Regions from separate parts of the Caballeronia sp. LZ034LL genome, predicted to be linked through region 1. Evidence: predicted binding sites of a transcription regulator. Region 1 holds the regulator's gene; the other holds the start of a gene.
The links. The regulator LexA, encoded in region 1, represses DNA repair genes until DNA is damaged. The targets are predictions, from matches to a motif close to ACTGTATNNNNATACAGT.
Positions count from the first base shown of each region.

Region 2: a site for LexA is predicted at 6,590-6,607, ahead of QCE83_RS09900 (ATP-dependent helicase). Genes of this name have one in related genera too.

Region 1 covers NZ_JARUXR010000001.1:1,313,385-1,323,395, forward strand. Annotated here, with positions in the region: gene tkt (transketolase) at 1-881, shown strand, start outside; gene gnd (phosphogluconate dehydrogenase (NAD(+)-dependent, decarboxylating)) at 887-1,867, shown strand; gene QCE83_RS06095 (ABC transporter permease) at 1,929-2,789, opposite strand; gene nodI (nodulation factor ABC transporter ATP-binding protein NodI) at 2,803-3,774, opposite strand; gene QCE83_RS06105 (universal stress protein) at 4,134-4,643, shown strand; gene QCE83_RS06110 (DUF2939 domain-containing protein) at 4,663-5,265, opposite strand; gene QCE83_RS06115 (hypothetical protein) at 5,363-5,692, opposite strand; gene lexA (transcriptional repressor LexA) at 5,918-6,595, opposite strand; gene QCE83_RS06125 (sulfate ABC transporter substrate-binding protein) at 6,854-7,888, shown strand; gene cysT (sulfate ABC transporter permease subunit CysT) at 7,999-8,886, shown strand; gene cysW (sulfate ABC transporter permease subunit CysW) at 8,883-9,785, shown strand; gene QCE83_RS06140 (sulfate ABC transporter ATP-binding protein) at 9,801-10,011, shown strand, end outside.
Region 2 covers NZ_JARUXR010000001.1:2,142,195-2,152,205, forward strand. Annotated here, with positions in the region: gene QCE83_RS09870 (FCD domain-containing protein) at 1-595, shown strand, start outside; gene QCE83_RS09875 (CreA family protein) at 899-1,372, shown strand; gene QCE83_RS09880 (AraC family transcriptional regulator) at 1,427-2,248, shown strand; gene QCE83_RS09885 (AzlC family ABC transporter permease) at 2,380-3,153, shown strand; gene QCE83_RS09890 (AzlD domain-containing protein) at 3,150-3,485, shown strand; gene QCE83_RS09895 (DUF4088 family protein) at 3,651-4,412, shown strand; gene QCE83_RS09900 (ATP-dependent helicase) at 4,426-6,555, opposite strand; gene QCE83_RS09905 (hypothetical protein) at 6,713-6,973, opposite strand; gene QCE83_RS09910 (hypothetical protein) at 7,026-7,490, opposite strand; gene QCE83_RS09915 (RNA-binding S4 domain-containing protein) at 7,786-8,007, shown strand; gene QCE83_RS09920 (MATE family efflux transporter) at 8,237-9,682, shown strand.

The DNA of each region.
Region 1 (10,011 bases):
CGACGAAGACGAACCTCAAGTTCGAAGGCGCCGGCAGCTTCGAACATGACGACTACTCCGGACGCAACCTGCACTTCGGCATCCGCGAGCACGGCATGGGCGCGGTCTGCAACGGCATGGCGCTGTCCGACATGCGGCCCTACGGCTCGACCTTCCTGATCTTCAGCGACTACATGAAGCCGCCGATCCGGCTCTCGGCCATCATGGAAGTGCCGGTCATCTACGTCTTCACGCATGACTCGATCGGCGTAGGCGAAGACGGTCCGACCCATCAGCCGATCGAACAGCTCGCGTCATTGCGCGCGGTGCCCGGACTCACGCTGCTGCGCCCGGCGGACGCGAACGAAGTGGGCGAGTCGTGGCGCGTCGCGCTGACGCACAACAAGGAGCCGTCGTGCCTGGTGCTGACGCGCCAGCCGCTGCCGACTTTCGACCGCTCGAAGTACGGCTCGGCGGAAGGCGTGCGGCGCGGCGCGTATGTGCTCGCCGACGCCGACGGCGGCAAGACGCCCGAGGTCATCCTGATGGCCAGCGGCAGCGAAGTGTCGCTGTGCGTGGAAGCCTTCGAGAAGCTCACGGCCGAAGGCGTCGCGGCGCGGGTCGTGTCGATGCCCTCGTGGGACCTCTTCGAAAAGCAGGACGAAGCCTACAAGGAGTCGGTGCTGCCGACGGACGTGCATGCGCGCGTGTGCGTCGAACAGGCGGCGACGCTCGGCTGGGACCGCTATGTCGGCCGGCTCGGGGCGCAGATCGTCATGCATACGTTCGGCGCGTCGGCGCCGCTGAAGGCGCTCAAGACCAAGTTCGGCTTCACGCCGGAAGCGGTCGCCGACGCCGCGAAGAAACAGATCGAACGTGTGAAATCCAACGGCAAGGAGTAACGGACATGCAGATCGGCATCGTGGGACTGGGGCGCATGGGTGGCAACATCGGGCGCCGACTGATGCGCGACGGACACCAGTGCGTCGTGTACGACCACAACCCCGAAGTCACCGCCACGCTGGCGGGCGAGGGCGCGACCGGCGCGAAGGATCTCGGCGATCTGGTCGCGAAACTGGAGACGCCGCGCGTCGTCTGGCTGATGCTGCCGGCGGGCAAGATCACCGAGGACACGCTGGGCGACTTGCGCAAGATCCTCGCGGCGGACGACGTGATCATCGACGGCGGCAACAGCTTCTACAAGGACGATATCCGTCGTGCGGCACAGTTGCGGGAGCAGGGCCTGCATTACGTCGACGTGGGCACGTCAGGCGGCGTGTGGGGCCTGACGCGCGGCTATTGCATGATGATCGGCGGCGAAGAGGCGATCGTGCGCCGCATCGATCCGATTCTCGCGACGCTCGCGCCCGGCCGCGGCGACATTCCGGCGACGCCCGGCCGCGAAGGCCGCGACGCACGCGTGGAGAATGGCTACATGCATTGCGGGCCGGTCGGTTCAGGGCACTTCGTCAAGATGGTCCATAACGGCATCGAGTACGGCCTGATGCAGGCGTATGCCGAAGGCTTCCACGTGCTCGAACGCAAGGACTCCACCGAGCTGCCGGAGAACGAGCGCTATTCGCTCGATCTCGCTGATGTCGCCGAGGTATGGCGGCGCGGCAGCGTGGTGTCGTCGTGGCTGCTGGATCTCACGGCGGGCGCGCTCGCCGGCGACGGCTCGCTCGATCGCTATTCGGCCGAAGTCGCCGACAGCGGCGAAGGACGCTGGACCATCGAGGCGGCGATCGAAGAAGCGGTGCCCGCGCAGGTGCTGTCGGCGGCGCTGTACACGCGGTTCCGCTCGCGCGATGCCGAATCGTTCCCCGAGCGCATGCTGTCGGCCATGCGCTTCGGCTTCGGCGGGCATCACGAGTTTCCGGTGAAGTAGCGGCCCGGTTCTCTGGCTGTGTGAAACGGCGGCGCCGGACCCTCGCGGTCCGGCGCCGTTTTCATTTCATCATGCGCCGCCTGAAAAGCCAGGCGCACAGAAAGAACGGCACCACGGCGTACGCGCACAGCGCGAGCACATGCAGCGCCCAGCCATCGAGCGGACGGCCGAGCATCGCGGGACGGATCAGTTCGACCGCGTGATAGAGCGGCAGCAGCTGCGTCACGTGCTGCGCGAGCGCGGGCAGTTGCGCGATCGGGAAGAACACGCCGGAGAGCAGCAGCATCGGCGTGAGCGCGAGCGTCTGGTAGAACATGAAGAAGTCATAGCTCGGCGCGAGCGCCGTCACGATCATCGCCGTGCTGGAGAAGGCGAGTCCGGTCAGCACGATGACCGGCACCGCGATCAGCATCGACGGAAAGCTCGCGTAGCCGAGCGCGCCCGCGACGATCATGATCGCGACGCCCGACAGCACCGACTTGCTCGCAGCCCAGACAATCTCGCCCAGCACGATATCGCCGAGCGTGAGCGGCGTGTGCATGATGGCTTCCCAGGTGCGCTGCACGTGCATGCGCGAGAAGCCGGAGTACATCGCCTCGAAGCTCGACGACATCATCACGCTCGATGCCGCCGTGCCTGCCGCGAGGAACGCGATATACGACACGCCGTCGACATGCCCGACCATCAGGCCGAGACCCAGGCCCAAGCCGAACAGATAGATCATCGGATCGGCGAGATTGCCGATCATCGAGGCGATCGCAAGCTTCTTCCACACCAGGTAATTGCGCCGCCACACGGACATCCAGTGGGTGGCGTTGGCGGGCAGCGCGCTCGACAGCGGCGTGAGGTTGTCCGCCCGGGCTTGCGTTTGTTTCCGGCGCGCGGCTTTTGCCTTGGCGCTGGATTGATCGAAGGTATTCATGAGCGTGTGCGGTTCAGTCCACCATCTCGCGGCCCGTGAGGCGCAGGAACACATCTTCCAGATTCGCCGGACGATGCAGGTAACGCACGCCGGCGCGGCCGCGTACGAGCGCATGCACGGGTTGCGGGTCATCGACGTAGCAGAACAGCGTCTCGCCGCTGACTTCCATGCGCGCGACGAGCGGTTCCAGTTCGGCGGCGAGTGCTTTCGGGTCCGGCCCGTAGATCTCGATCACGTCCGAGCCGATCACCGACTCGATCAGTTCGCCCGGCCTGCCTTCGGCGATCTTGCGTCCTTCCTCGATCACGCACAGGCGGTTGCACAGGCGCTCCGCTTCTTCCATGAAGTGCGTGGTCAACAGGATGGTCTTGCCGCGCGCGAGCAGGGAACGAAGCCGTTCCCAGATCAGATGGCGCGCTTGCGGATCGAGACCGGTGGTCGGCTCGTCCATCACGAGCACGTCGGGGTCGTTGACGAGGGCGCGCGCCAGCGTGAGGCGCCGCTTCATGCCGCCCGACAGCTCGCCGACGCGCGCATCGGCCTTGCTTTCCAGCCGCGCAAATTCGAGCAGCGACGGCACCAGGGCGTCCATGCGCGCACCCTTCAGGCCGAAGTAGCGGCCGAATACGACGAGGTTTTCGCGGACGGTGAAATCGGGATCGAGATTGTCGAACTGCGGCACCACGCCCACGCGTTCGCGAGCGAAGCGGGCGCGCGCCGGCACGGGTTCGCCGACGAGCCGGATCGAGCCGCTGTCCGGCGACGTGATGCCGAGCAGCATCTTGAGCGTCGTGGTCTTGCCCGCGCCGTTGGGGCCGAGCAGGCCGAAGCACTCACCCGGACGCACGTCGAACGACAGGCCGTCCACGACCGTGCGCGTGCCGTAGTGTTTTCTGACCTCGCTGAACTCGATGGCGGGTGCGCCGGCACTGACTTCATCGTGAAGAACGGCACGCGACGGCTGCTGCAATGTTTGATCAGTCATGCAAGGGTGTCGCAGGAGAAAAGCGATGGGAAATCCAGCGGGCTAGTGTAATCCAATGCACCAGCGCGGCGCGCGACGTGCCGCAGCAAGCGGCACGCCCGTTTCGAATCCGTGCGGAAGCCGCGCGGTTTGCTTCGTTTGCACCCGTGGGGCTTGCCTGGCAAGGATGTTGCACGGCTGGCACGACGCCAGCTTGCATGTACGGCGCACGCATCCGGTTAGCGTTTTCCACCGTTGTGACGCCCCGGGCGACACACGATCATGAAGACGCGACACCACGGGAAATCGCATTGCCTTCACCTGCCTCGTTCCGGTCCGGAGCGCTGGCGTGAAGGGCAAGTCTGGCCAGGGAGGTCAAGATGGATAGCTATCGAAAAATCCTGCTGTGCTATGACGGCTCCAGAGAGGGCCGCAAGGCGCTGCGTCAGGGCGCGAACCTCGCGCTCGACCTGAAGGCGGAAACGCACATTCTGGCCGTCGTCGACATGCGCTCGAGCATCGCGCAGAGCGCCGGGCTGCTCACCGACATGGCCTGCGGCCGCTTCGAGGATGCCGCGCGCGACATCCTTCAGGAAGGCGTCGACTGGTTGCGCGAGCGCGGTTTGCCGGCGCAGGGACACTTCGCGTTCGGTCATCCGATCGACGAGATCGCGGCACTCGCCGAACAGCTGAACGTGGATCTGGTGGTCGTCGGACACCGCTGCCGCAATGGGCTCGCGCGCTGGTGGATGGGCGCGGGCAACACGCCGCTGCTCGATCGCGTGAAGTGCAGCATTCTGGTCGCCGTGTGTCAGGCGGGTGAATCGACCGAGGCGGAAGAAGAGGCCGCCATGGCGGCTCGGCCTGCAAAAGCGGAAGCGGGCGCCTGAACAACACTTCAGCGACGCTTCAGCCGTCCAGATTCACCGCGACGAGCTTCCACGACACGAGGCCATCGCGGTGAAAGATGGCTGAATAACGGGCGTCGCCGGCGCCGTGCTGATAGGTCACGGCGAAGGTGTTCAAGTCGCGATAGCCCGCGGTGGTGGCAGGCGGTTTAGGCGCTGCTTCGGGTGCCGGGGCGACGCTGCCCGATGCCGGTGCTGCGGATGAAACCGCGGCTTCGTTGGTTCCGGCCGGCGGCGGGCGTTCACCGGGCGTGCCGCGCGGCGGGATGCCGTTGAGAATGGCCGCGACGCCGTCAGGCGTGGCATAGGTATCCACCAGCGGCCCGACCACTGCCGCGCCGATCATCGCGCCGATGATGGCGAGCGGATTGCCGCTCTTCTGGATGTCCACGCGCCGTGTAAGCAAGGCGGCGACCTGCTCCTTAAGGCTCGCGCGCAGCGCGGGATAATCGACATATTGGTTGACCGTCTGCGCGTCGCGCGCATCGGCTGCGCGCTTGAGGCGATTCAACGCGATATAGGGCGATGCATACACAAAGCCCAGCAGTCCGATGACGATCAGGACGACGAGCGCGGTCAGGATGGAGCGGGTAGTGCGGGACATGCGGTGAAAGGGCCTCGAGCGGAACGTGAATTCCGATTGACCGCGCAAGGGCCCGATAAATCCCGCGAACCCGAATTCAGCGTTGGCCGGACCCGGCTTACGCGAGGATCCCGCCCGCCAGTCCGGCGCTTTCCTCCGCGATGCAGCGGTCGATCATGCGCGACACTTCATCGATCTTGCCGACCAGGATCACACGCGATTGTCCGCGATACACGCGCACAGGGGCGCGTTCCGCTGCTTCCGCGTGCACGGCGCTGTTCAGCGAAACCCGCGCAAACGCCGGCTGACGCGACGGCAGTGCCGGCATGTCAGTCTCGAAGAGATCCGGCGTGGTTTCGGCGCGCGGCATGCCGCACGAAATCAGCGTGCGCAGATGACGCAGACGGCCGAATTGGCGGAAGGGCAACAAGCGGGCAAAACGTTCCATGGTGACTCTCCAGACGATAGGGCGCACAGCGGCCCACCGCGAACAGTGGCCGTCATGCTGGTTTTTTCGGTTGAACGCCCGGGTGAGCGTCGCTGCGGTTGGTGAGTTGATATTCCGCTATTACCAGGACATTTCTTGTCTCAGTGAGACAGGCGGAACATAGAAATTTCTAATCTTTTCTGAGACTTGGTCTTATCAGGTCTCACCAACGCGTATGCCGGAATGTCAGAACTCGCCGGAACGAATCAGGCCGACCGCAATGCCTTCGAGCGCGAACTCGCCGCTGCCGGAGCGCACGAAAATATTCTCGTAGTCCGGATTTTCGGCGATCAGCTCGACGCCATCGCGATGACGCTTCCAGCGCTTCACCGTCACGTCGTCGCCCAGACGCGCGACCACGATTTGCCCGTCCTTCGCTTCGGTGCGCTTCTGCACGGCGAGCAGGTCGCCGTCGAGAATGCCCGCGTCGCGCATGGACAGCCCGCGTACCTTCAGCAGGTAGTCCGGCTTGCTCGAAAACAGCGCCGGGTCGCAGGCGTAATGCTGCGAGATGTGCTCCTGCGCGAGGATGGGACTACCGGCCGCCACCCGGCCGACCAGCGGCAGCGAGAGCTGCATGATGCTCGCATGCGGCAGCGTGAACTGATGCGGCACGTCTTCCGGCCGCTCGATGCGCGCCGAGTCGCTCAGCAGGCGAATGCCGCGCGACGAGCCCGCCGCGAGTTCGATCACGCCCTTGCGCGCCAGCGCCCGCAAATGCTCCTCGGCCGAATTGGCCGAACTGAAGCCGAGTTCGGCGGCGATCTCGGCGCGCGTGGGCGGGAAGCCCGTACGCTCGATCGCGCGCTGGATCAGCTCGAACACCTGCTGCTGCCGCGCGGTGAGTTTGGATGTCTTGTTCACTGGCTCGGACCCCTGGGGCACTGTATGGATGGACAGGTGACTGTATTTTTATACAGTATTCCGCGCTTTTCAAGCTTTACTTTAAGTTCGGTCGTGCAGGCCCCCGGCGAGCGCGCTGAAGCACCAGCCATCCTTTCCACGTAGAGGAATAAGCTTCTTAGCAGTTTCACGTATAAAAAAGTGACAAACGATTATTTCTAATCATATAGACGCCTCGTTAGACTGATTCCGTCAATTCGATAAGACGGAGAACGGGGAATGCAAAGCTTGAAATGGGGATTGGGTCGGGGCGCGCGACGCCTGCTTGCGGCGGCGGCGCTGACGGCGGCGGGGATCGGCATGGCGGCGTCCGCGAGCGCGGAGACATCGTTCCTGAACGTGTCCTACGATCCGACGCGCGAGCTCTATCAGGACTTCAATCAGGCCTTCGCGAAGAAGTGGAAGGCCGAGACGGGCGAGACCGTCACCTTCAAGCAGTCGCACGGCGGCTCCGGCGGCCAGGCGCGCGCGGTCCTCGACGGTCTGCAGGCCGACGTCGTCACCCTTGCACTGGCGTACGACATCGACGCCCTTGCGGGCAAGGGCCTCGTCAACGCGGACTGGCAGAAACGCCTGCCGGACAATGCGTCGCCGTACACCTCGACCATCGTGTTCCTGGTGCGCAAGGGCAATCCGAAGCACATCAAGGACTGGGACGACCTGGCGAAGCCGGGCGTGTCGATCGTCACGCCGAATCCCAAGACCTCGGGCGGCGCGCGCTGGAACTATCTGGCCGCGTGGGCGTATGCGCAGCACAAGCCGGGCGGCAACGAGCAGACCGCGAAGGACTTCGTGACGAAGCTCTACAAGAATGCGGGCGTGCTCGATTCCGGCGCGCGCGGCGCAACGACGAGCTTCGTGCAGCGCGGTCAGGGCGACGTGCTGATCGCGTGGGAGAACGAGGCGTTCCTGTCGCTGAAGGAATTCGGTCCGGAGAAGTTCGAGATCGTGGTGCCGTCGGTGAGCATCCTGGCGGAGCCGCCGGTCGCGGTGGTGGACAAGGTCGTCGACAAGCACGGCACGCGCAAGCTCGCCGAGGCCTATCTCAAGTATCTGTATAGCGACGAAGGCCAGCAGATTGCCGCGCGCAATTTCTATCGGCCGCGTTCGACGACGGTGCCGGCCGAGCTCACGAAGCAGTTTCCGAAGCTGAAGCTCTACACCATCGACGACACGTTCGGCGGCTGGGCCAAGGCGCAGAAGACCCACTTTGCCGACGGCGGCGTTTTCGACTCGATCTATCAGCCGCAATAAGGACAGGTTCCGACGACGCGGCGCACTCATGACGCCGCGCGTCGCTCATGCAGTACCCGGCAGCACGCGCCTCCCCCGGCGCAGAAGGAAGACTCAAGGAAGACTCACGGATGACGACCCTCACATTCAGGAAGCCGAGCGCCTTGCCCGGCTTCGGCCTGACCCTCGGCATCACGCTGGCTTACCTGAGCCTCGTGGTGCTGATTCCGCTTGCGGCCACCTTCGCGAAAACCGCGACGCTCGACTGGGCCCAGTTCGTCCGCGCGGTCACGTCGCCGCGCGTGCTGGCCTCGTACCGGCTGACCTTCAGCGCGGCCCTCGGCGGCGCGCTCATCAACGCCGTGTTCGGCTTTCTCGTCGCGTGGGTGCTGGTGCGCTACACGTTCCCGTTCAAGCGCATCGTCGATGCCATCGTCGACCTGCCGTTCGCGCTGCCCACGTCGGTCGCGGGCATCTCGCTCGCCGCGGTCTATGCGAGCAACGGCTGGGTGGGCCAGTATCTCGCGCCGCTCGGCATCAAGGTCGCCTTCACGCCGCTCGGCGTGCTGGTCGCGCTGACGTTCATCGGCTTGCCGTTCGTCGTGCGCACGGTGCAGCCGGTGCTGGAGGACTTCGAGCGCGAGCAGGAGGAAGCCGCCGCGTGCCTCGGCGCATCGCGCTGGCTGACGTTTCGCCGCGTGGTGCTGCCGTCGCTGTTGCCCGCCTTGCTGACGGGCTTCGCGCTCGCGTTCGCGCGTGCGCTCGGCGAATACGGCTCGGTGATTTTCATCGCCGGCAACGTGCCGATGAAGTCCGAGATAACGTCGCTCCTCATCATCACCAAGCTCGAACAATACGACTATGCCGGCGCCACGGCGCTCGCTGTCGTGATGTTGTGCGTGTCGTTCCTGATGCTGCTGCTCATCAACACCTTGCAGTGGTTCCTGCAACGGCGCACGAGCAAGACCGGCGCGGCGCCGGCACAGGTTGCGCAAGCGACGGCAGGAGAACCGGCATGAGCAAGGTCCTGCCATTGCAAACCGCGTCGCAGCGCGACACGCACACGCTCAATCCCGTCACCGAGCCGCGCGCGGTGCGCTGGCTGCTGACAGGCATCGCGCTCGCGTTCCTCGCGTTCTTTCTCGTGGTGCCGCTTGCCGCCGTGTTCGCGCAGGCCTTCGCCAAGGGCCTCGACTATTACTTCGAGTCGCTGAAGGACCCGGATGCGTGGTCCGCGATCAAGCTGACGCTCCTGACCGCCGCGATCGCCGTGCCGCTCAACCTCGTGTTCGGGCTGGCGGCTTCGTGGGCCATCGCGAAGTTCGAGTTTCGCGGCAAGGCGCTGCTGACGACGCTGATCGATCTGCCGTTCTCGGTGTCGCCGGTGATTTCGGGCCTCATCTACGTGCTGATGTTCGGCGCCCAGGGCTGGTTCGGCCCGTGGCTCGCCGCGCACGACGTGCAGATCATCTTCGCGGTGCCGGGCATCGTGCTCGCCACCATCTTCGTGACGTTCCCGTTCGTTGCGCGTGAATTGATCCCGCTGATGCAGGCGCAGGGCAACGAAGAAGAAGAAGCGGCGCATGTGCTGGGCGCATCGGGCTGGCAGATCTTCCGTCGCGTGACCCTGCCCAATGTGAAGTGGGGCCTGCTGTACGGCGTGATCCTCTGCAACGCGCGCGCGATGGGCGAGTTCGGCGCGGTCTCGGTGGTCTCCGGGCACATTCGCGGCCAGACCGACACCATGCCGCTGCACGTCGAAATCCTCTACAACGAATACAACTTCTCGGCGGCGTTCGCGGTGGCGTCGCTGCTTGCGCTGCTCGCGCTCGTGACGCTCGCGCTCAAGCTCCTCGCGGAGCGGCGCATGACGCAGTCCGTGAGCGAAGCCAAAGCCTCCGCCACCGCACAGAACTGACAGGCCGACATCATCATGAGCATCATCGTTCGCAATCTGCAAAAACGCTTCGGCGATTTCACCGCGCTTGACAACGTCTCGCTGGATTTTCCCGCCGGCGAACTGGTCGCGCTGCTCGGGCCGTCGGGCTGCGGCAAGACCACGCTGCTGCGCGTCATCGCGGGTCTCGAATTCGCCGATGCAGGGCAGGTCGTGCTGCATGGCGAGGACGTCGCGGAAGTGGGCG
Region 2 (10,011 bases), 830 kb from region 1:
GCTGAATGTGTCGCGTCCGTCGCTGCGCGAGGCGCTGATCCGGCTGGAATCCGATGGCTTCATCCGCGCGGCGGCGCGCGGGGGTTTCGTCGTATCGCACGTGACGGCGCCGCTGGTGTCGCGCCCGCTTGCCGCGTTGCTCGACCAGCAGCCGGACGCCAGCGCCGACGTGCTGGAACTGCGTCACGGGCTGGAAACGCTATCGACGGCCTACGCCGCCGAGCGCGCCACCGAGGCCGATCTGGCGCGCATCGCCGCCGCGTTCGGTGCGCTCGAGGCCGCGGTGGCCAGCAAGAGCACGCGCATCGCGGAAAAGGACGCGGCCTTCCATCTGGCCATCGCCGATGCCACGCACAACGTCGCGCTGACGCACGTCATGCATGGGTTGAACGAGCTGGTGCGCGAATCGATGCTGACGTCGCATCGGCTGGTCGACTACGACGACGAAGTCGAGGCCAATCTCATGGCGCAGCATCGCGCGATGTTCGATGCGATCGTCGCGCGCAACCCTGCACGGGCGCGGGAATGCGCGGGCGAGCATCTGGACTATGTGCGGACGCTGTATCGCGATCGGCCGGCGCGTAAGCGGGCATAACGGACATCAGCGAGCGCAAGCGTAATGATTACGTAAGCTCAAGATAGGACAGGACCTACAAAGCTTTCGGACTCGCACGGCTAACGTGCGTGCGCCGCCTTCGCGATACTGGAACCGTCAAAAACAAACACGCGAAGGAGGACAACATGCCTTACTTGCTCGGATGGCTGCTCGGCGTGCCGGTGGTGGTTCTGGTAATTCTCTACCTGATCTTCCATTGAACGGACCCGATGTGCGACACATCGAAAGAACCCAGGGGCGTCGATACAATACGACGCCCCTCTTCTTTTCCGGATGATGTCGATGAAGCGTCCCGTCCTCGCCTTCGCACTGCTGGCCTCCTTCTACGGCGCGGGACTCGCGCATGCCGAGGAGATCGCCAGCGTCAATACCAACTTCCGCTTCACGGGCTCTGACCGCGTGACCGTCGATGCCTACGACGATCCGCTCGTGCAAGGCGTGACCTGCTACGTTTCGCGGGCGCGCACGGGCGGTGTGAAGGGCACGCTGGGCATCGCGGAAGATCCGACCGAGGCGTCGATCGCCTGCCGGCAGGTCGGCCCGATCAAATTCTCCCAGCCGCTCAAGCAGAAGACCGACGTGTTCTCGGCCGGCATGTCGTTCATCTTCAAGACGCTGCATGTGGTGCGCGTGGTCGATACGAAGCGCAACACGCTCGTCTATCTCACCTACAGCGACCGCATCGCGACCGGCAGTCCGAAGAACAGCGTGACCGCCGTGCCCGTGCCGGAAGGCACGACGATACCGGTGAAGTGACAACGTTATAAACTTCCCGTTTCCTTTCTTCATCCGCCATTTCGCCTTTACGCCATGAACGCCGCCCATTTCCGCGATGCCGCACGCTACTGGCGCTCGCCGCTCGTGCCGGACGCGGACATGGTGACCGCGGAATACTACGACCACGAATTCACGCCGCACTGGCACGACGCCTACACGGTGCCGGTGATCGAGGCCGGCGCGGAATGCTTCGACTATCGCGGCGCGCATCATGTGGCGGAAACCGGCTCGGTGCCGGTGATCAATCCGGGCGAAGTGCATACCGGCGCGCGGGCGGTCGATGTCGGCTGGCGTTATCGCGTGTTCTATCTGCCGGTGCCGTTCGTCGAGGACCTGGCGCACGATCTGTGCGGACAACGCGCCGTCGCGCCCCGCTTTCCGGATGACATCATCCGCGACGCCGATCTGGCACGTCGTCTCGTGCATGCGCATCACCTGCTGGAGCGCGGCGCGGATCCGCTCGAGGCCGAACTGGCTCTCGTCGATGCCGTCACCACGCTGGTCGGACGGCACGCGCTGGAGCACACGGGGGCGCTGTCGCTCGCCGCCGACGCGCAACGCGTCGAAACCATGAAATCGCGTCTCGCCGACGACCTGCTCGAACCCGTCACGCTCGCCGAACTGGCGCGCACGGTGGGCCTGTCGACCTTTCACGCCGCCCGGCTGTTCGCGCGCACGACCGGTCTCGCGCCGCACGCGTGGCGCAACCAGATGCGTATCGTGCGGGCGCTCCCCGCGCTGCGTTCGGGCGCGTCGGTCACCGACGTCGCAGCGGCCAGCGGCTTCACCGACCAGAGTCACTTCACGCGCCACTTCAAGCGCGCGTTCGGCGTGCCGCCGGGCCGCTGGCGCTGAGCATCCGGAAAGAAGCACCGCAAAGAAGCGACGGCAAGCGCAAGAACGTACAAGCCATCCGGACACCGCGTTGCGTATCCTCGCTGTCACAGGAGGAAATCTTGAAGGCAACATCTGCACAATCGTCCGCCATGCAGTCCGCGCGGCACTCTACTCGACCGTCCGCGCCGCCATCCGGCCAGGCACTGCGCGAATTCGCCGCCGGCGCCCGCGACACCCTTCCGATGATGATCGGCGCCGCGCCCTTCGGCGTGATCTTCGGCACGCTCGTCACGGCCAGTCCGCTCTCGCTGTGGCACGGCCAGCTGATGTCGCTCGCCGTGTTCGCCGGGTCGGCGCAATTCATCGCGGTCGGCCTGATCGCGTCGCACGCGAGCTTCGCCGTCATCTGGGCGACGACGCTCGTCGTCAATCTCCGTCATGTGCTCTATTCCGCGACGCTTGCGCCGTATGTCGCGCATCTGCCGCGACGCTGGCGCTGGGCGCTCGCCGCCGTGCTCACCGACGAAGTCTTCGCCGTCGCCTACGCGCACTATCAGAAGCGCAATCCCGGCGAGATCGGACCGCACTATTTCTTCGGCTCCGGCGTCGCGATGTATCTGAACTGGCAAGCGTGGACGCTCATCGGCCTGCTGTTCGGCGCGGCGTTTCCCGGCCTCAAGTCGCTTGGACTCGACTTTGCGATGGTCGCCACCTTCATCGCGATCATCGTGCCGCAGCTCGTCGCGGTGCGCTTCGTCGCGGCGGCGCTGGCCTCGGGCGTGCTGTCGCTCGCGTGGCAGGACTGGCCGTACAAGCTGGGCCTGCTCGCGGCGGTGCTCGTGGGCGTGGCGGTCGGCATGATGCTCACGCTGCGGGACCAGCGCGCGCAACGCAAGCAAGCTTCGAAGGAGCACGCGCAATGAATGCTGCCTCGAACTACGTGCTGCTCATCCTCGGCATGGCCGTGGTCACCTTTACGATCCGCGCCGCCGTCTTCGTGCTCGGCGAACGTCTGCCCTTCCCGCCCATCGTGCGCACCGCGCTCTCGTTCGTGCCCGTGACGGTGCTGACTGCCATCATCGTGCCGATGACCGTCTCGCCGCACGGCACCGGCGCCGAGCTCACCTGGCGCAATCCGCAGCTGGTGGCGGCGCTCGTGGCGGTCATCGTGTGCGTGCTCAGCAAACGGCCGCTGCTGACCATTGCGGTGTCCCTGACCGTGTTCTTCGTCTGGCAACTGCTGGTGTTGCGCTAACGTTTTCCCTCCATCGGCGTGCAAACCGCCTTCAAAAAGCGCCAAGAAAGCCTCAAGTTCCCGGAACCCGCGCCGATATCAGAAGCGAATGGCCTCCGCTCACAGAAGCGGCGCCACCAGCATCACCTGCTTCCGGCGTATCCGGAAGCGGAACCGGGAACCAACATGCGTCAAATCACCCTTTCGCTCCGCGAAGAGACGATCGCTTCCTTGCAGCGCGACTTCGACGCCTTCCTGCGTCTGTCGCTGAAGCTGGATCCGCAGTTCGTCACACCGTCGTTCGAAGACTTCTTGCGAGCGATCCTGCTCGACAACCACACGCCGCTCACCGAGCAGGCCGTGCAGCGCATGCTCTCGCACGGCCAGTACGCGTGGGCCAAGCGCGCGCTCGACAAGGAGTTTCCGGATGTCGTCGAGATCCTGATCCGGCAGGCGGCCGAACATGGCTTCGCGTTCGCGATTCGCGCCGACTGGACCGCGGAAGATCTCGTCAAGGCCTCGCGCGAATGGGCGGCGGCCATCGTCACCGAAGCCAAGGGCGACGTATCGCAAGTGGACATGCTGGCCTCGCAGATCAAGTCCGCGGCGGCGGACATTCGCGAAGTGGAAGAGAAGATGCAGACGCCCGCATGGCGGCTCGCCGATTCGCTGCGCCAGCGCGTCTACGAAATGAAGATTTCGGTGGAAACGAGCATCGGCTCGACGGCGCGCGAGAAGCTCGGTGAACTGCGCTGTCTGCTGCGGCTCGGCATCGTGTATGGCTCGATCCAGAAGCAGGAAGCGCAGCAAGTGCTCGAAATGCTGCGCTCGCTGCGCCCGGAACTGTTCGTCGAAGAGCCTTACGACGGCTACACGCGCTTCGCCGCCTGGCTGCGCAGCATTTTCTCGCCGCCGCGCACGCCGCGCGCCTCGCGCGCGCAGCGCTGATCGCGCGCCCGTCTTACTCCCACATCCCCTTCAGGCGCGCCGCGATATCCAGCTTGGCCTTCGCGGCTGCCGCCAGCCCCGCGGCTGTCGGCGCCGTGGGCGCGATCACCGGCGGCCAGGCCGCCGTCTCGAACTGCGGCAGCAGATGCGGCGGAATGAAGCGCGTACGCTGCGCCCACACGTGGCGGTCGCCGAGATGCGTCTGGTTGTGCACGTAGAAGCGCTGCGGCGTGATGACATGCAGGTCTTCCTTCGCACGCGTCATCGCGACATACAGCAGGCGCCGCTCTTCATCGATTTCCTCGTCGCTGCCCGTGCCCAGGTCGGACGGAATGCAGCCGTCCACGCCGTTCAGCACGAACACGTTGCGCCATTCCTGGCCCTTGGCCGAATGGATGGTCGAGAGGATCAGATAGTCTTCGTCCAGCAGCGGCACGCCGGATTCGTCGCTGGTTGCGTCGGGCGGATCGAGCGTGAGTTCGGTGAGGAAGCGTTCGCGCGTCGGATACGTCGACGCAATGCTCTCCATCTGCAGCACGTCGCCGATACGGATCGCCGCGTCCTCGTGATTGCGTTCGAGATGCGGCTCATACCAGCGGCGGATCATTTCGAACTCGGCGGGCCAGCCCGATTCGCGGCCGCACAGCTTCGCCATCAGCCCGACGAAACGCGGCCAGTCCTCGCTGGCGCGCGCCGGCGCCTGGAAACCGGCGATGGCCTGCGACGCCACTGCCTGCGGCGCGCTCACGCTGTCGAGCAGCCGCCCGGCCAGCGCCGGCCCGATACCCGGCAGCAACTGCGCGACGCGAAAGCCCGCGACGCGGTCGCGCGGATTCCCGGCCCAGCGCAGCACGGCGAGCACGTCCTTGACGTGGATCGAATCGAGGAACTTGAGGCCGCCGAACTTCACGAACGGAATGTTGCGCCGCGTGAGTTCGATCTCGAGCGTGGCGCTGTGATGAGCCGCGCGGAACAGCACCGCCTGCGACTTGAGCTTCATGCCGCCTTCGCGCGCCTCCAGCACTTTCTCGACGACATAGCGCGCCTGATCGGCTTCATCGGCGACGCTGACGACGCGCGGCTTCTGCGCCGACGCCTTGTCGGTCCACAGGTTCTTCGTATAGCGCTCGGATGCGAGCCCGATCACCGCGTTCGACGCTTCGAGGATCGGCTGCGTCGAGCGGTAGTTGCGATCCAGCGTGACGCTGGCGGCGGGCGGGTCGAAATGTCCGGGGAAGTCGAGAATGTTGCGCACCGTCGCGCCGCGAAACGAGTAGATGGACTGCGCATCGTCGCCGACGACGGTCAGGCCGCGCCCGTCCGGCTTCATCGCGAGCAGGATGGACGCCTGCAGGCGGTTGGTGTCCTGGTATTCGTCGACGAGCACGTGATCGAAACGGCTCGACAAGTCCGCCGCAACCGACGGCTCCGCCGCGAGATGCGACCAGTAGAGCAGCAGGTCGTCGTAGTCGAGCACGCTTTGCGACTGCTTGGCGTTCACATACGCGGCGAACAGGCGCTTCAGGTCGGCTTCCCACTCGCGGCACCAGGGAAACGACTGATCGAGCACCGTGGCCAGCGACGCGCCGGTGTTCACGACGCGCGAGTAGATCGAAAAGCAGGTGGACTTGGCCGGGAAGCGCTTTTCCTTCGACGACAGGCCGAGCTCGTGGCGCACGAGATTCATCAGGTCGGCGGAGTCTTCGCGGTCGTTGATGGTGAACGACGGCGCAAGTCCGACAAGATCGGCGTGATCGCGCAGCAGCCGCGCGCCGACGCTGTGGAAGGTGCCCGACCAGGTCAGTCCCTGCGCGATGGCGCTGCGCGTGCCGAGCGCCTGGGTGGCGATGCGCGTCACGCGCCGGGTCATTTCGAGGGCGGCGCGGCGCGAAAAGGTGAGCAGCAGGATGCGATGCGGGTCCGCGCCCTTCACCAGCAAGTGCGCGACGCGATGCGCGAGCGTATTGGTCTTGCCGGATCCCGCGCCCGCGATGACGAGCAGCGGGCCGCCACGGCGATCAGGTTCATCGACACCGAATTCGACCGCCTGGCGCTGCGCCTCGTTGAGCTTCGCGAGATAGTCCGCGACTTGTCTGGCGGTGGCATCGGCAGCGGTGTCGGCGGTATCGGGGAGCGTGAGCACGGGAACAAGGACGGGCGGGAAAAGAGTGACGCACACTGTATATCCATACAAGCTTTGCGCGCAAGTCTTTGCCAGGGCTCAGCTTTTGGCCCCAAAAAGAAACAAGCCCGGTTCGTCGGGAACCGGGCTCGCCGTGCTGCTCGATGCGTTCAGACGATCAGTCCGCCTTCTTCGCGTTCTTCAGCTTCGCGTCCGCAGCGGCTTCGTTGGCTTCGGACTGGGCTTCGGTCTTCTTCTTGTCGGCCTTGGCCTGCGCGACAGCCGCGTCCTTGTCGGCCGACGCCTGCTTCTTCGCCGCTTTCTGATCGGCCTTCGTCATCGGCGCGTCGCTGGTGGTCTGCGCGAACGAAACCGCGCTCGCGCTGGCCAGCGTCGCCGCGACGAGCGCGGCCAGGAATGCCTTCGATCCTTGCTTCATAAGTCCTCCCTTGAACGTTTCCGCCTGGACAGCGACTCGCTTAGTGATCCGCTTAGTGCTGCAGTCCCGTGTCCTTCGGCGTGCTCGGCTCGGTGGCGTTCAGTTCGGCCTTGGCGGCGTCCTTGTCGGCCTTGCGATTGATCTTCGCGTTCTTGACCTCTTCCTTGTAGTCGGCCTTGGCCTGCTGGCGCTGCGCCTTCAGTTCGGCCTTCGACGCCTTCTTCGACGCGCGGTACTCCGCGTTGGCCTGTGCGTTGGCGTTGCGGCGCTGCACGAGCGGATCGGTCGGAGCGGGCGCGACGAGGTTCTGCGGCGCCGGCGTCGCCGGTTGCTGGACCTGCGCGGGCATGGCGTTGCCGGGCATCTGGTTCGACATCTGGCCCGGCGCCGGCTGCATGGTCTGCGCCTGTGCGGGCGGGGGCGTCATGGGGGCCGGCTGCGTGCTTTGCGCAAAGGCGCTCGAAGCAGCGAGCGTGGCAATGGCGGTACCGATCAACAGATTGCGAGCTTGAGTCATGAGCGTGTCCTCTCTCTGGTTTGTGTGCCGCCGGAATGCTGTCCGCGCGGCGTTTGTCGATTTGGAAAGATGACCGAAGCTGTTTCAGTCAATTCGTCGGACCCCTCGGTGCGCGGACGAGTTCTCCGAAAGCTGTCATTGTTACCGACGGTTTCATCTGGCTACATTTGCCAACCAGACTGCTTTCGAACCGTTTACCGGGGTCCCGTTTGCAAGGAGCACGGCGCATGCCCGGCGCGTGGCGCCGGTGGTTTATGATGGACGTCTCCTTCCTGCAATCCTGCTTCGCCCGTCCATGCCGTCACTCCAATTCACCCTCACGGGCGACTTCGTCGAACTTCACAACCTGCTCAAGCTGATGGGTCTCGCAGACAGCGGCGGCTCCGCGAAAGCGCGCGTCGCCATGGGCGATGTCACCGTCGACGGCCACGTGGAACTGCGCAAGACGTGCAAGATCCGCGCGGGCCAGGTCGTCAAGCTCGACGGCCAGACCATCCGCGTGCGCGCGCCCGAGTGACGCATCGCGAAGTTTGAGCGTACGCGTCACGCGCTTGCCAAAAGCCCGGCATAAGCCGGCGCGTCATCGACAGGCCGCACGCGACGCAATAAGCTTGTCATCTTTCGTTTCGCGGCCTGGCCCCGAGAACGGCGCGGAATAATCCTGACGTCGGCACGGTCAGGAAGCTTGCGTCCCCACGCCGCGCCGCCACGCCGCCGCGTCCTCTCCGTTCGATTCGCTCTCAACCATGCAAGCCCAGACCACGCGCGCGCAGCGCGCGCATCAAGGACCGCCGAGCCTCACCCGTCACGCCGCCGACACCGCGCGCCTCGCGGCGCCGCTCGCCATCGCGCAGCTCTCGCAGATGGCGATGGGCGTCACCGACACCATCCTGCTCGGCTCGCTCGGTCCCGATGCGCTCGCCGCCGGCGGCCTCGGCGCGAATCTCTTCTTCGTCGTCGTGACGCTGCTGCAGGGCGTGCTGACGTCGGTGTCGGTATCGGTCGCGCATGCACGCGGCGCCAACGCCGACGAGCGCGTGCCGAGCATCTACTGGACCGGTTTCGTGCTCTCGCTGCTGCTCGCGGTGCCCGCCTTCGTGCTGCTGTCCTATGCCGAAGCCATCCTGCTCGCGTTCCACGAACCGGCGCTGCTGGCGAAGAACGTCGGCGAATACTGCGCGGTGCTGCGCTGGGGCACGCCCGGCAGTTTGATCGGCGTCGGCATGATGCGCGCGTTCCTGCCGGCCATCGGTGCGGCGCGCAGGTTGCTGTGGGTGTCGATCGGCGGGGTGTTCGTCAACGGCTTCCTCAACTACGGCCTGATTCACGGCGCCTACGGCCTGCCGCGCGAAGGCTTTCTCGGCTCCGCCGCCGCGACCACCATCACCGTCTGGCTGATCGCGCTCGCACTCGTCGCGTTCCTGCATTTGCGGCCGCGCTACCGCCATTTCGTCACGCGCACGCGGCCGCGCCTGCCGCTGATGAGCGAACTGTTCGGCATCGGCTGGCCGGTTGCGATCACCTACGGCGTCGAATCCACCCTCTTCCTCGCCACCGGCATGATGGTCGGCCTGCTCGGCGAAGCGCCGCTGGCCGCGCACCAGATCGCGCTCAACGTGGCGTCGGTGGCGTTCATGGTGCCGCTCGCGATCGGTCAGGCGGCGAACGTGCGCGTCGGCTACTGGGTCGGCGCGGGCGTGCCGGTCGCCGCGCGCCATGCGGGCTTCGTCGCGCTGGCGCTGGGCGTCGGCTTCATGATGTGCTCCGGCCTCGTGCTGATCACGGTGCCGCACGCGATCGTCGGCCTCTACCTGAAGCTCGACGATCCCGCCAATGCCCGCACCGTCGCGCTCGCTGCCTCGCTGCTTGGCGTGGCGGCGGTGTTCCAGATCGTCGACGGCATGCAGACCGTCGGCTCGGGCTGCCTGCGCGGCCTGCGCGACACCCGCGTGCCGATGCTCGCGGCCGCGTTCGGCTACTGGGGCGTCGGCTTTCCGACGGGCTATGTCCTCGCGTTTCACTTCGAACTGGGCGCGAAGGGCTTGTGGTGGGGACTCGCGGCCGGGCTCGCAAGTGTCGCCGCGCTGATGACGCTGCGGTTTCACCGGATCAGCCGGCGGTTCATCGAAACGGGCGCGGCCCCGAACCCGGACGCCGCCGATGCCAGCGCCGCCCCGCACGGCCACGCCTGATGCCTGATAAGCAAATGAGCTACATGACGAAATGCATGGCACGAATGCTTGGTTGGTGCGCCGCTCGTCCATGGTTACGATGAATCCGTCTCCTCCTTGAGACATCTGTGACAGGGGTTGTCAGCCCGCCTTCGACCAGGCGGGCTTTTTTTTCGTCACACGCTTTCGCCGACTTCCTCGTTCGCCATGCCACCGACGTCCGCAGGGCTGTTTCACGATTCCCCTTAGAATTGTTTCGATGACGTGGCGGGAGAACGCTTCTTGCTACGACGCTTCGTCCGCCACGCGCACCAGAGCACAAGCGACGGACGAGTCGAGACAACGAGAAC